Regions from separate parts of the Microbacterium sp. BWT-B31 genome, predicted to be linked through region 3. Evidence: predicted binding sites of a transcription regulator. Region 3 holds the regulator's gene; each other region holds the start of a gene.
The links. The regulator HrcA, encoded in region 3, represses chaperone genes, less so after heat shock. The targets are predictions, from matches to a motif close to TTNGCACTCGNNNNNNNCGAGTGCNAA.

Region 1: the regulator HrcA is predicted to act here: its motif matches at 1,816-1,842, upstream of groES (co-chaperone GroES).
Region 2: the regulator HrcA is predicted to act here: its motif matches at 1,638-1,664, upstream of groL (chaperonin GroEL).

What each region holds. Positions count from the first base shown of each region.
Region 1 covers NZ_JBFECU010000001.1:372,424-375,697, forward strand. Annotated here, with positions in the region: gene AB1K54_RS01605 (Hsp70 family protein) at 1-1,682, opposite strand, end outside; gene groES (co-chaperone GroES) at 1,923-2,219, shown strand; gene rarD (EamA family transporter RarD) at 2,408-3,274, shown strand, end outside.
Region 2 covers NZ_JBFECU010000015.1:34,503-37,776, reverse strand. Annotated here, with positions in the region: gene groL (chaperonin GroEL) at 1-1,600, opposite strand, end outside; gene AB1K54_RS14095 (cold-shock protein) at 1,747-1,950, opposite strand; gene AB1K54_RS14090 (LytR C-terminal domain-containing protein) at 2,098-2,694, opposite strand; gene AB1K54_RS14085 (DUF3263 domain-containing protein) at 2,769-3,005, opposite strand; gene AB1K54_RS14080 (DUF2332 domain-containing protein) at 3,015-3,274, opposite strand, start outside.
Region 3 covers NZ_JBFECU010000009.1:118,413-121,686, reverse strand. Annotated here, with positions in the region: gene AB1K54_RS11180 (DUF1990 family protein) at 1-122, shown strand, start outside; gene hemW (radical SAM family heme chaperone HemW) at 122-1,339, shown strand; gene hrcA (heat-inducible transcriptional repressor HrcA) at 1,391-2,443, shown strand; gene dnaJ (molecular chaperone DnaJ) at 2,497-3,274, shown strand, end outside.

The DNA.
Region 1 (3,274 bases), on a different contig from region 3:
TGCTGACTCGGCTTTGTCGGCGGATGACTCGGCTGCGAGTGACCGCTGTCGTCGTCTTCGCTCGCGTGCTGCTGGCTCGGCGAGGTGCCCCCGGGGCCCTGCGGGTTCGTGGTCGGTCGGGCCGCGGGCCGTTCGGCGGCGGCCTCGGTGCGCGTCTCTGCGACTTCGCGGCGGGGATTGGCCGGCGCGGACGGGGAACTGCGCTCGATCGGCGGAGCCGCCTGATCCTGCGGCTGGGCGGGAGCATCGGCCGCAGGCGCGTCGACGGGCGCGGAGCCTTCCGCCGACGGTGCGGGCGTGGCCGCGTCGAGGGCCTCGGCGAACATGCCGCCGGTCTGCTGGGGGGCGCCGGCGACGACGGCGCCGCCCAGCACGAGCGCGCCTGCGACGGCGAGCGATCCTCCCGCGAGGGCGACCGGGTACCAGCGGTTGCGCTTCGGGGGCGCGATGGGCAGGGGCGCCGGGGCCGGGGCGCCGCTGGCGAGCACCAGTTCGCCGCCGGTCGACTCGAACGCGGCCGCCGCGCCCGGGGCCAGTGGCACGAGGAACCCGATCCGCTCCTCCTGCACCTGCAGCAGGCCGCTGCGCGCGGCGCCGAGCGCGATCGACGATTTGGGGTCGGCGTCGATAGCGATCGGCCGGTCGAATCTCTCCGAGACGCGCTGGGCGACGCGCGGAATGCGCGACGAGCCGCCGATGAGCAGGATCGACGCGAGGTCCTCGGGGTCGACGCGGGCGTCGTCGAACGCCTTCTCGAGCACGTCGAGCGTGCGGTCGATCCAGTCGTCGATCATCGATTCGAATTCGCTTCGGGTCAGCCGCACCGACGTCCGGTCCGAGCCGGTCACGACGGGGATCGTGGCGTCCGAGTCGAACGAGAGCGCTTCCTTCGCGTCGATGCACTCCCGCTGCAGCTGGGCCAGCGCGAGTCGTGACGCGGAGTCGGCGGCATCCACCGAGCCGAGGTCCGCGTCGACGGATGCCAGCACATGGCGCAGCACCGCGCCGTCGAAGTCCGCCCCGCCCAGGTTCTCGATGCCCGCGGCGCGTCCGGCGAGGGTGAACGAGCCGTCTGCCTCCTTGCGCAGCACCGCGCAGTCGAAGGTGCCGCCGCCGAGGTCGTAGACGGCGAGGGTCTCGCCGGGTGCGAGACTTCGCGTCGCCTCGTAGTGGCGGGCTGCCGCCTCGGGTTCGGTGATGAACCCGAACTCGTCGACGCCCGCCTCCAGCAGCGCGGCGCTCACCAGACCGAGGCGGTGGTCGCCCCAGGTCGTCGGATGCGTCAGGATGACGCGTGCCGGAGGCTGCTGCTCGCGCTCGGAGACCTGCGCGACGACGCTCGCGACCGTCTCGGCGTAGAGCTTCTCGGGCGTGATCGCGTACCCGCCGATGTGCAGGGGCACCGGATCGCCGATGCTGCGCTTGAACTCGCGTGCGAGCCGGTCCGGCTGGGTGATGCCGCGCCTTTCGGCCGCGTCCCCGCACAGCAGGTCGCCGTCCTCGGTGATGAACACGACGGTGGCGACGGTGTCGCCACGACGGCCGAGCGGAAAGGAGGCGGCCACCACCGTGCCGTCAGGGCCGAGCCGAGCAGTGGCCGCGGCGATCCGGCTCGTGCCCACGTCGATGGCGATGACGTGTTCCCACGAGCCAGACATGTCGAATTGCACCAAGTCTGACATGTGTGCTTCCCCAAGCCCGCCTCAGCGACCATTCGACGACGACGGTCAGGAGGCGGTTACGCCGCTCATGTTACACCGAGGTTACGTCCGCGTCACGGGTCTCGCTGGCTGAGATTAACCCGCATTGCGCGACCTGGCACTCACGTTGCGAGAGTGCCAGCCAGTTGCCTAGACTGACATCAGCACTCTCAACGTCAGAGTGCTAACGAGTCTTCAGTCTCAAGAAAGAAGAGGTAGACCGTGTCGGTTTCCATCAAGCCGCTCGAGGACCGCATCGTCATCAAGCAGGTCGAGGCCGAGCAGACCACGTCCAGCGGTCTGGTCATCCCTGACACTGCCAAAGAGAAGCCGCAGGAGGGCGAGGTCGTGGCCGTCGGCCCCGGCCGCATCGACGACAACGGCAACCGCATCCCGCTCGACGTGGCCGTCGGCGACCGCGTCATCTACAGCAAGTACGGCGGGACCGAGGTCAAGTTCGGCGGCGACGAGTTCCTGGTGCTGTCGGCTCGCGACGTCCTCGCGGTCGTCGTTCGCTGATACAGCGTCACGCACACGCGTACCGAGAGGGTCGGATGCCTCGGCATCCGGCCCTCTCGTCGTTCCCGGCGATGACGCGGACGGCGGTGCCGGCCGGTGGCAGGGATCGTGCGGACAACGGCAGGGAACAGATGCTCCGTCCGCCCGCGGCGGGTCTGGCCGCGCGCAACGCCGCCTAGGCTGGTTCGGTGAGTTCTGACGTGCGCGGTGCCGAGACATCCGGAGTCGAATCGGATGCCGCAGCCCGCGCGCACGCCGCCCGGGAACGCACCCTCGGTGGCGTGTACGCCTTCACGGCGTACCTGCTGTGGGGCTTTCTGCCGCTGTACTTCCTCGTGCTCGTGCCCACCGGGCCGTGGGAGATCGTGGCATGGCGCATCGTCCTGTCGCTCGCCTTCTGCGCGATCCTGCTCGCCGTGACCCGCACGTGGAAGAACCTGCGGGCGATCCTGCGCAACGGCCGCCTGGTGTGGTGGACGGTGCTCGCCGGCGCCCTGATCTACGTGAACTGGCAGGTGTTCCTCGTCGGAACCCTCACGGAACACGTGATCGAGACGAGCCTCGGGTACTTCATCAACCCGCTCGTCACGGTGCTGCTGGGTGTGCTCGTGCTGCGCGAGCGGGTCACCGTGACGCAGTGGGTGGCGCTCGGGATCGCGGCATCCGCCGTCGTGGTCATCGTCATCGGGTACGGCTCGTTCCCGTGGATCGCGCTGGCGCTTGCGTTCAGCTTCGGCTTCTACGGGCTCGTCAAGAAGCAGATCGGCCCTTCGGTCGACGCCGTCAGCGGGCTCACCCTGGAGTCGCTGTGGCTCACGCCGATCGCCATCGTGCAGCTCGTGATCGTCGGCATGACGACGGGCCTCACGATGGGCCAGGTGAGCGTGGGACACACTGTGCTGCTGCTGTGCGCCGGTGTGGTGACGGCGACGCCGCTGCTCTTCTTCGCCGCCGGCGCTCGACGCACGTCGCTGACGGTGATCGGGCTCATGCAGTTCGTCGCGCCCGTGCTGCAGTTCATCACGGGCGCCTGGATTCTCGGCGAGCCGATGCCG
Region 2 (3,274 bases), on a different contig from region 3:
TGGGGTCGCCCGCCGGAGCGGCGACCTTCTCGGGCTTGTCGGCGACGACGGCCTCGGTCGTGAGGAACAGGCCGGCGATCGACGCGGCGTTCTGCAGCGCCGAGCGGGTCACCTTGGCGGGGTCGATGATGCCCTGCGCGAAGAGGTCGCCGTACTCGCCGGTCGCGGCGTTGAGGCCGTGACCCGCGGGCAGCTCCGACACCTTGTTCGCCACGACACCGGGCTCGAGACCGGCATTGAGCGCGATCTGCTTGAGCGGGGCCTCGATCGCGACGCGGACGATGTTCGCACCGGTCGCCTCGTCACCGACGAGCTCGAGCGCAGCGAGCGCCTTCTTGCCCGCCTGGATGAGCGCGACGCCACCACCGGCGACGATGCCCTCCTCGACGGCGGCCTTCGCGTTGCGGACGGCGTCCTCGATGCGGTGCTTGCGCTCCTTGAGCTCGACCTCGGTGGCCGCGCCCGCCTTGATGACGGCCACGCCGCCGGCGAGCTTGGCGAGGCGCTCCTGCAGCTTCTCGCGGTCGTAGTCGCTGTCGGTGTTGTCGATCTCGCGGCGGATCTGGGTCACGCGACCCTCGATCTGTGCGGCCTCACCGGCACCCTCGACGATCGTGGTCTCGTCCTTGGTGATGATGACCTTGCGCGCACGGCCGAGCAGGTCGAGGGTGGCGTTCTCGAGCTTGAGACCGACCTCCTCGGTGATGACCTGGCCACCCGTGAGGATCGCGATGTCCTGCAGCTGGGCCTTGCGGCGGTCGCCGAAGCCGGGGGCCTTGACGGCGGCCGACTTGAAGATGCCGCGGATCTTGTTGAGCACGAGCGTCGCGAGCGCCTCGCCCTCGACGTCCTCGGCGATGATGACGAGCTCCTTGCCGTCCTGGATCACCTTGTCGACGACGGGCAGAAGGTCCTTGATGTTCGAGATCTTCTGGTTGGCGATCAGGATGTACGGGTCTTCGAAGACCGCCTCCTGGCGCTCGGGGTCCGTGACGAAGTAGGGGTTGATGAAGCCCTTGTCGAAGCGCATTCCCTCGGTGAGCTCGAGCTCGGTGCCGAACGTCTGCGACTCCTCGACGGTGACGACGCCCTCCTTGCCGACCTTGTCGATCGCCTCGGCGATCAGCTCGCCGATGGTGGCGTCGGCGGCCGAGATGGACGCGGTCGCGGCGATCTCCTCCTTGGTCTCGACCTCCTTGGCCGAAGCGAGCAGCTCGTCGGAGATGGCCTTGACGGCCTTCTCGATGCCGCGCTTGAGGCTGATCGGGTCGGCGCCGGCGGCAACGTTGCGCAGGCCTTCCTTGACGAGTGCCTGGGCGAGGACGGTGGCCGTCGTCGTGCCGTCACCGGCGACGTCGTCGGTCTTCTTCGCGACCTCCTTGACCAGCTCGGCGCCGATCTTCTCGTACGGGTCGTCGAGCTCGATCTCCTTGGCGATCGAGACACCGTCGTTCGTGATCGTGGGAGCGCCCCACTTCTTCTCGAGCACGACGTTGCGACCACGCGGGCCCAGGGTCACCTTGACGGCGTCGGCCAGGATGTTGAGTCCTCGCTCGAGACCGCGACGGGCCTCCTCATCGAAAGCGATGATCTTTGCCATGTGTGTGTCGTCCCTCCCGGACGTGTGTCTTACGGAATTAGCACTCAACGAAGCCGAGTGCTAATCCATTCTGGCACTCGCCCATGGGGAGTGCAAGCCACGGGAGGCGCGCGGTGAAACGCGGCGACCACAACCGGCGGATCGGGCTACGCGAGGACGCGGACCGACTCCGCCTGCGGGCCCTTCTGCCCGGTGCCGACGGTGAACTCGACCCTCTGGCCCTCTTCGAGAACGCGGAACCCGGTCATATCGATGCTCGAGTAGTGGACGAACACATCCTGGCCGTCGACGACCGTGATGAAGCCGTACCCCTTCTCTGCGTTGAACCATTTGACGGTGCCCTGGGTCATGCGAAATCTCCTGTGCTGCGCGGTGACTGGCCCCAATAGTAGGCACGCAGAGCCGGGCCGTTCCGTCCGGTGGCCCACTGTTGACACGGGTGAACCCAAGTGTTTACCGCGCTGAAACACACGGCCGCGACGGCCCTTCCCGCAGGCTCAGGGCGCGGGCGTATCGCCGGGCGCAGGAGCGATCCGGTCCAGGCCCAGCACGACCACCAGCTGTCGCATCTGACTCTCGTCTTCGGGCGTGTTCGGGTCGTCCGGCGGCTGATAGGTGGCGTCGAGCACCGTGCGCGCGCCGCCGATCACGCCCGCGAGGCCCGCCGCTGCGGCCTCGTCGCCTGGGAAGGCGTAGTACACCGTCGTCTCGGGGAAGTCCGTCGACCCGGCGCCGCTGGCCTGCACCGAGGCGGCCGGCCAGCCCGCGGCGACGATGTCGTCCTTCACCTGGGTCGCCAGGCCCGACTCGGGAGTGGCGTTGAGCACGACCACCTGGAAGGTCGTGTCGATGACCGGGGTGACCGCCGGTGTCGGCTCGACCGTCGGCTCGGGAGTGGGGAAGAGCACGACGCGCCCCTGCATGATGAGGGTGCCGAAGATGCCGAGCACGACGAGCACGACGGTGGCGAGCACCGCCCACAGGAACACGACCCACCCGCGCATGCGGGGGTTCTCTGCTCGATGGGCGCCGACGCGGCTCGAATCCGCCTGAAGTTCGTCGAAGCGATCCCTCGGGTAGGTCGTTTTCGGCATCCCCCGATGCTACCCGGCGACCCTGAAGCATCCCAGCGCGCACGCCGCTCCCGCGGGACCCGGCGCCGCAAGGGTCAACGGGCGACCACGCGCGGCGCGCGGTGCGCGTCGCGCATGCGCCGCAGGCGCCCCACCAGCATCGGGTCGTGCTCCTGCGCGGCGGCGTCGTCGATCAGGCGACCGAGCAGCTGATAGTACCGCGCGGGAGACATGCCGAGCTCGGCCAGGATGGCCTCCTCCTTCGCGCCGGCGTGTCGACGCCACTCCGCCTCGAAGTCGAGGATCGCTCGGTCACGGTCGGTCAGGGCCACCGTTCCACGCTACGTCGTCGCCGCGCTGCCGCCCGCGCGCCACGCCACCCACGCCCCGAGTGGGTCGACCGCGGCCAGCGCAGCGCCGTCCAGGGCGAGCACGAACCCGTCCCAGGCGGTGGGATCGACACGCGGCTCTCGCCCTCGCAGCGCCTCGAGGTCGGCGTGCAGCGACGGCGGGTCGATCGTGATCCAGCGGGCTCCGGCGGCTTCGATCGCCTCGGCCAGCGCCAGGCGGCCGGCGCGCGGGATGTGCGGCAGCACCCCCG
Region 3 (3,274 bases):
CGTTCGACGCCCCGGTGTCGCTGCTGTACCGCGTCTTCCCGCGCCTGGTGCGCCGCCGCCGCCGTGAGCTGTTCGCGCGCTACCTGCGGGCGATCTCGCCGCTCTATACGACCCCGGCCTGATGGGTTCCGCACTGCCGCTGGGGGAGCCGGCTCCCGCCGACGGCGCGCTTCCCGCAGACCTCGTCATCGATCCGGATGCGCCGTTCGGCGTGTACCTGCACGTGCCGTTCTGCCGTGTGCGGTGCGGGTACTGCGACTTCAACACGTACACGTCGGGCGAGCTGCGCGGGGCGCGCCAGGACGAGTACGCCGACACCCTGCTGCGCGAGGTCGGCCTCGCCCGCGAGGTGCTGGGGGCGAAGGATGCGCTGCGGCCCGCGTCGACGGTGTTCTTCGGCGGTGGCACGCCCACGCTCCTGCCGCCCGGCGACCTGGGGCGCATGCTCGCGGGCGTCCGCGACGCGTTCGGCGTGGCGGCGGGCGCGGAAGTCACGGTCGAGGCGAACCCCGACACGGTGACGGATGCCGCCGCCGCTGAGCTGGCGGCCTCCGGCGTCACCCGTCTTTCGGTGGGCATGCAGTCGGCCGTCCCGCATGTGCTGGCCGCCCTCGACCGCACGCATGATCCGGCGAACGTGCGCTCGGCGGTCGCATCGGCGCGCGCGGCGGGACTGGACGTAAGCGTCGATCTCATCTACGGCGCGCCGGGGGAGTCGCTGGGCGACTGGCGCCGGTCGCTCGAGACCGCGCTCGAACTCGAGCCCGATCACGTCTCGGCGTACGCGCTCATCATCGAGGACGGCACGAAGCTCGCGCGGCAGATCCGCCGTGGCGAGGCGCCGGCGCCCGATGACGACCTGCAGGCCGACATGTACGAGCTCGCCGAGGAGCTGCTCGGCGCGGCGGGCTTCGAGTGGTATGAGGTGTCGAACTGGGCGCGCGGCGCCGAACACCGTTCGCGCCACAACCTCGCCTACTGGCAGGGCACCGACTGGTGGGGCTTCGGCCCGGGCGCGCACAGCCACCTCGCCGGCCTGCGCTTCTGGAACGTCAAGCACCCCGCGGCCTACGCGCAGCGCCTCGCGGCCGGCGAGTCGCCGGCCGCGGCGCGCGAGAGACCGGATGCTGCGGCCCGCGACCTCGAACGGGTGCTGCTGCGCACGCGCATCCGCGAGGGGTATCCCGTGTCGGAGCTGCTCGGCGAGGGGCGCCGCGCGGTCGCCCAGCTGATCGCGGACGGACTCATCGAGGGCCCGGAGGCGGTGCGCGGCCGAGTCGTGCTGACGCTTCGCGGCCGACTCCTGGCCGACGCCGTGGTGCGCGCGCTCACGGCCTGACGCGACTAGAATTGGCACTCACGACATCAGAGTGCCAGGTGGGAGGGGTGAATGGTCAGCGAGCGCGGCCTCCAGGTGCTGAGAGCGATCGTGCAGGACTACGTCGACACCAACGAGCCGGTGGGCAGCAAGACGATCGTCGATCGCCATGCCTTCGGGGTATCGGCGGCGACGATCCGCAACGACATGGCGATGCTCGAAGACGAAGAGCTCATCGTCGCCCCGCACACGTCGTCAGGGCGCATCCCGACCGACAAGGGCTACCGCGTGTTCGTCGACCACCTCGCGACGCTGCGGCCGCTCACCCCGGCGCAGCGCGCGGCGATCTCGTCGTTCCTCGACGGCCCCGGCGACCTCGACGATCTGCTGGTGCGCACGGTGCGCGCGCTCACGCGGCTGACCGGGCAGGTCGCGATCGTCCAGTACCCGTCGTTCGCCCAGGCGAGCCTGTCCCACGTCGAGCTGGTGCAGCTGGGCTCCGGGCGCATGCTCATCATCATCGTGACCGACACCGGCCGCGTGTCGCAGCGCCTCGCCCACGTCCGCGTCGAGTTCGATGGGCCCGACCTGCAGCAGCTGCGCGGCGACGTGTGCGAGGTCGTCGTCGGGCGCTCGGTGCGCGAGGGCGCCCAGCTCGTCGATGAGCGGCTGGCGGCGGCATCCGGCAGGGGCGCCGACGCGATCGCACCTCGAGAGGCGGCGTTCCTCGAGATCCTGCGCGGCGTCGCCGAGGAGCTCGACGAGTTCCGGCAGGACAAGCTCGTGCTCGCCGGGGCGGCCAACCTCGCGCGGCGCGAGTCGGACTTCCGCGGCAGCATCTACCCGATCCTCGAGGCCATCGAGGAGCAGGTGGCGCTGCTGCGGCTCGTCAGCGAGATGGTCGCCGACGATCAGGGGCTGTCCGCCAGCATCGGACGCGAGAACGAGCCGTTCGGGCTGGGCGAGGCATCCGTCGTCGCCAGCGAGTACGACGCGACCGGATCGCTGGCGCGCGTGGGCGTGATGGGCCCGACGCGCATGGACTATCCCACCAACCTCGCGGCGGTCCGAGCCGTCGCGCGCTACCTCACCCGGATGCTGCACGAGGACGACACCGCCCGCTGACGCGGCATCCGTGACGAACGACCCCGCGCCCGCGCGCGGGCAGGAAGGCGATTGTGGCTGACCAGGACCACTACGAAGTGCTCGGCGTCTCGCGAGAGGCGACGACCGACGAGATCAAGAAGGCGTACCGCCGTCTCGCACGCGAGCTCCACCCCGACGTGAACCCGGGCCAGGACGCGTCCGAGCGCTTCAAGCTCGTGACCCACGCCTACGACGTGCTGAGCGACCCCGAGCAGCGGCGGCGCTACGACATGGGCGGCGACTCGCCGTTCGGCGGCGCGGGCGGCTTCAGCGGCTTCAGCGACATCTTCGAGTCGTTCTTCGGCGGCGGGACCGGTCAGCGCGCCGGGCGCCCCCGGTCGCGGCGCGAGCGCGGGCAGGACGCCCTCGTGCGCGTCACACTCGACCTCGGGGATGTCGTGTTCGGCGTGCATCGCGACATCGACGTCGACACGGCGGTCGTGTGCGAGACGTGTCAGGGCTCGTGCTGCCAGCCGGGCACGTCGCCGGTCACATGCGACATCTGCCACGGCTCGGGCAACGTGCAGCGCCAGGTGCGCAGCCTCCTCGGCAACGTCGTCACCAGCCAGCCGTGCAGCGTGTGCCAGGGCTACGGCACGACGATCCCGTACCCGTGCACCACCTGCCAGGGGCAGGGCCGCGTGCGCGCGCGCCGCACCGTGTCGCTCGACATCCCCGGCGGCGTCGAGACGGGTCTGCGCCTGCAACTGCCCGGGTCGGGCGAGGTCGGCCCCGGCGGCGGCCCCAACGGCGACCTCTACGTCGAGGTCACGGTTGCCCCGCACGACGCGTTCAGCCGTGACGGCGACG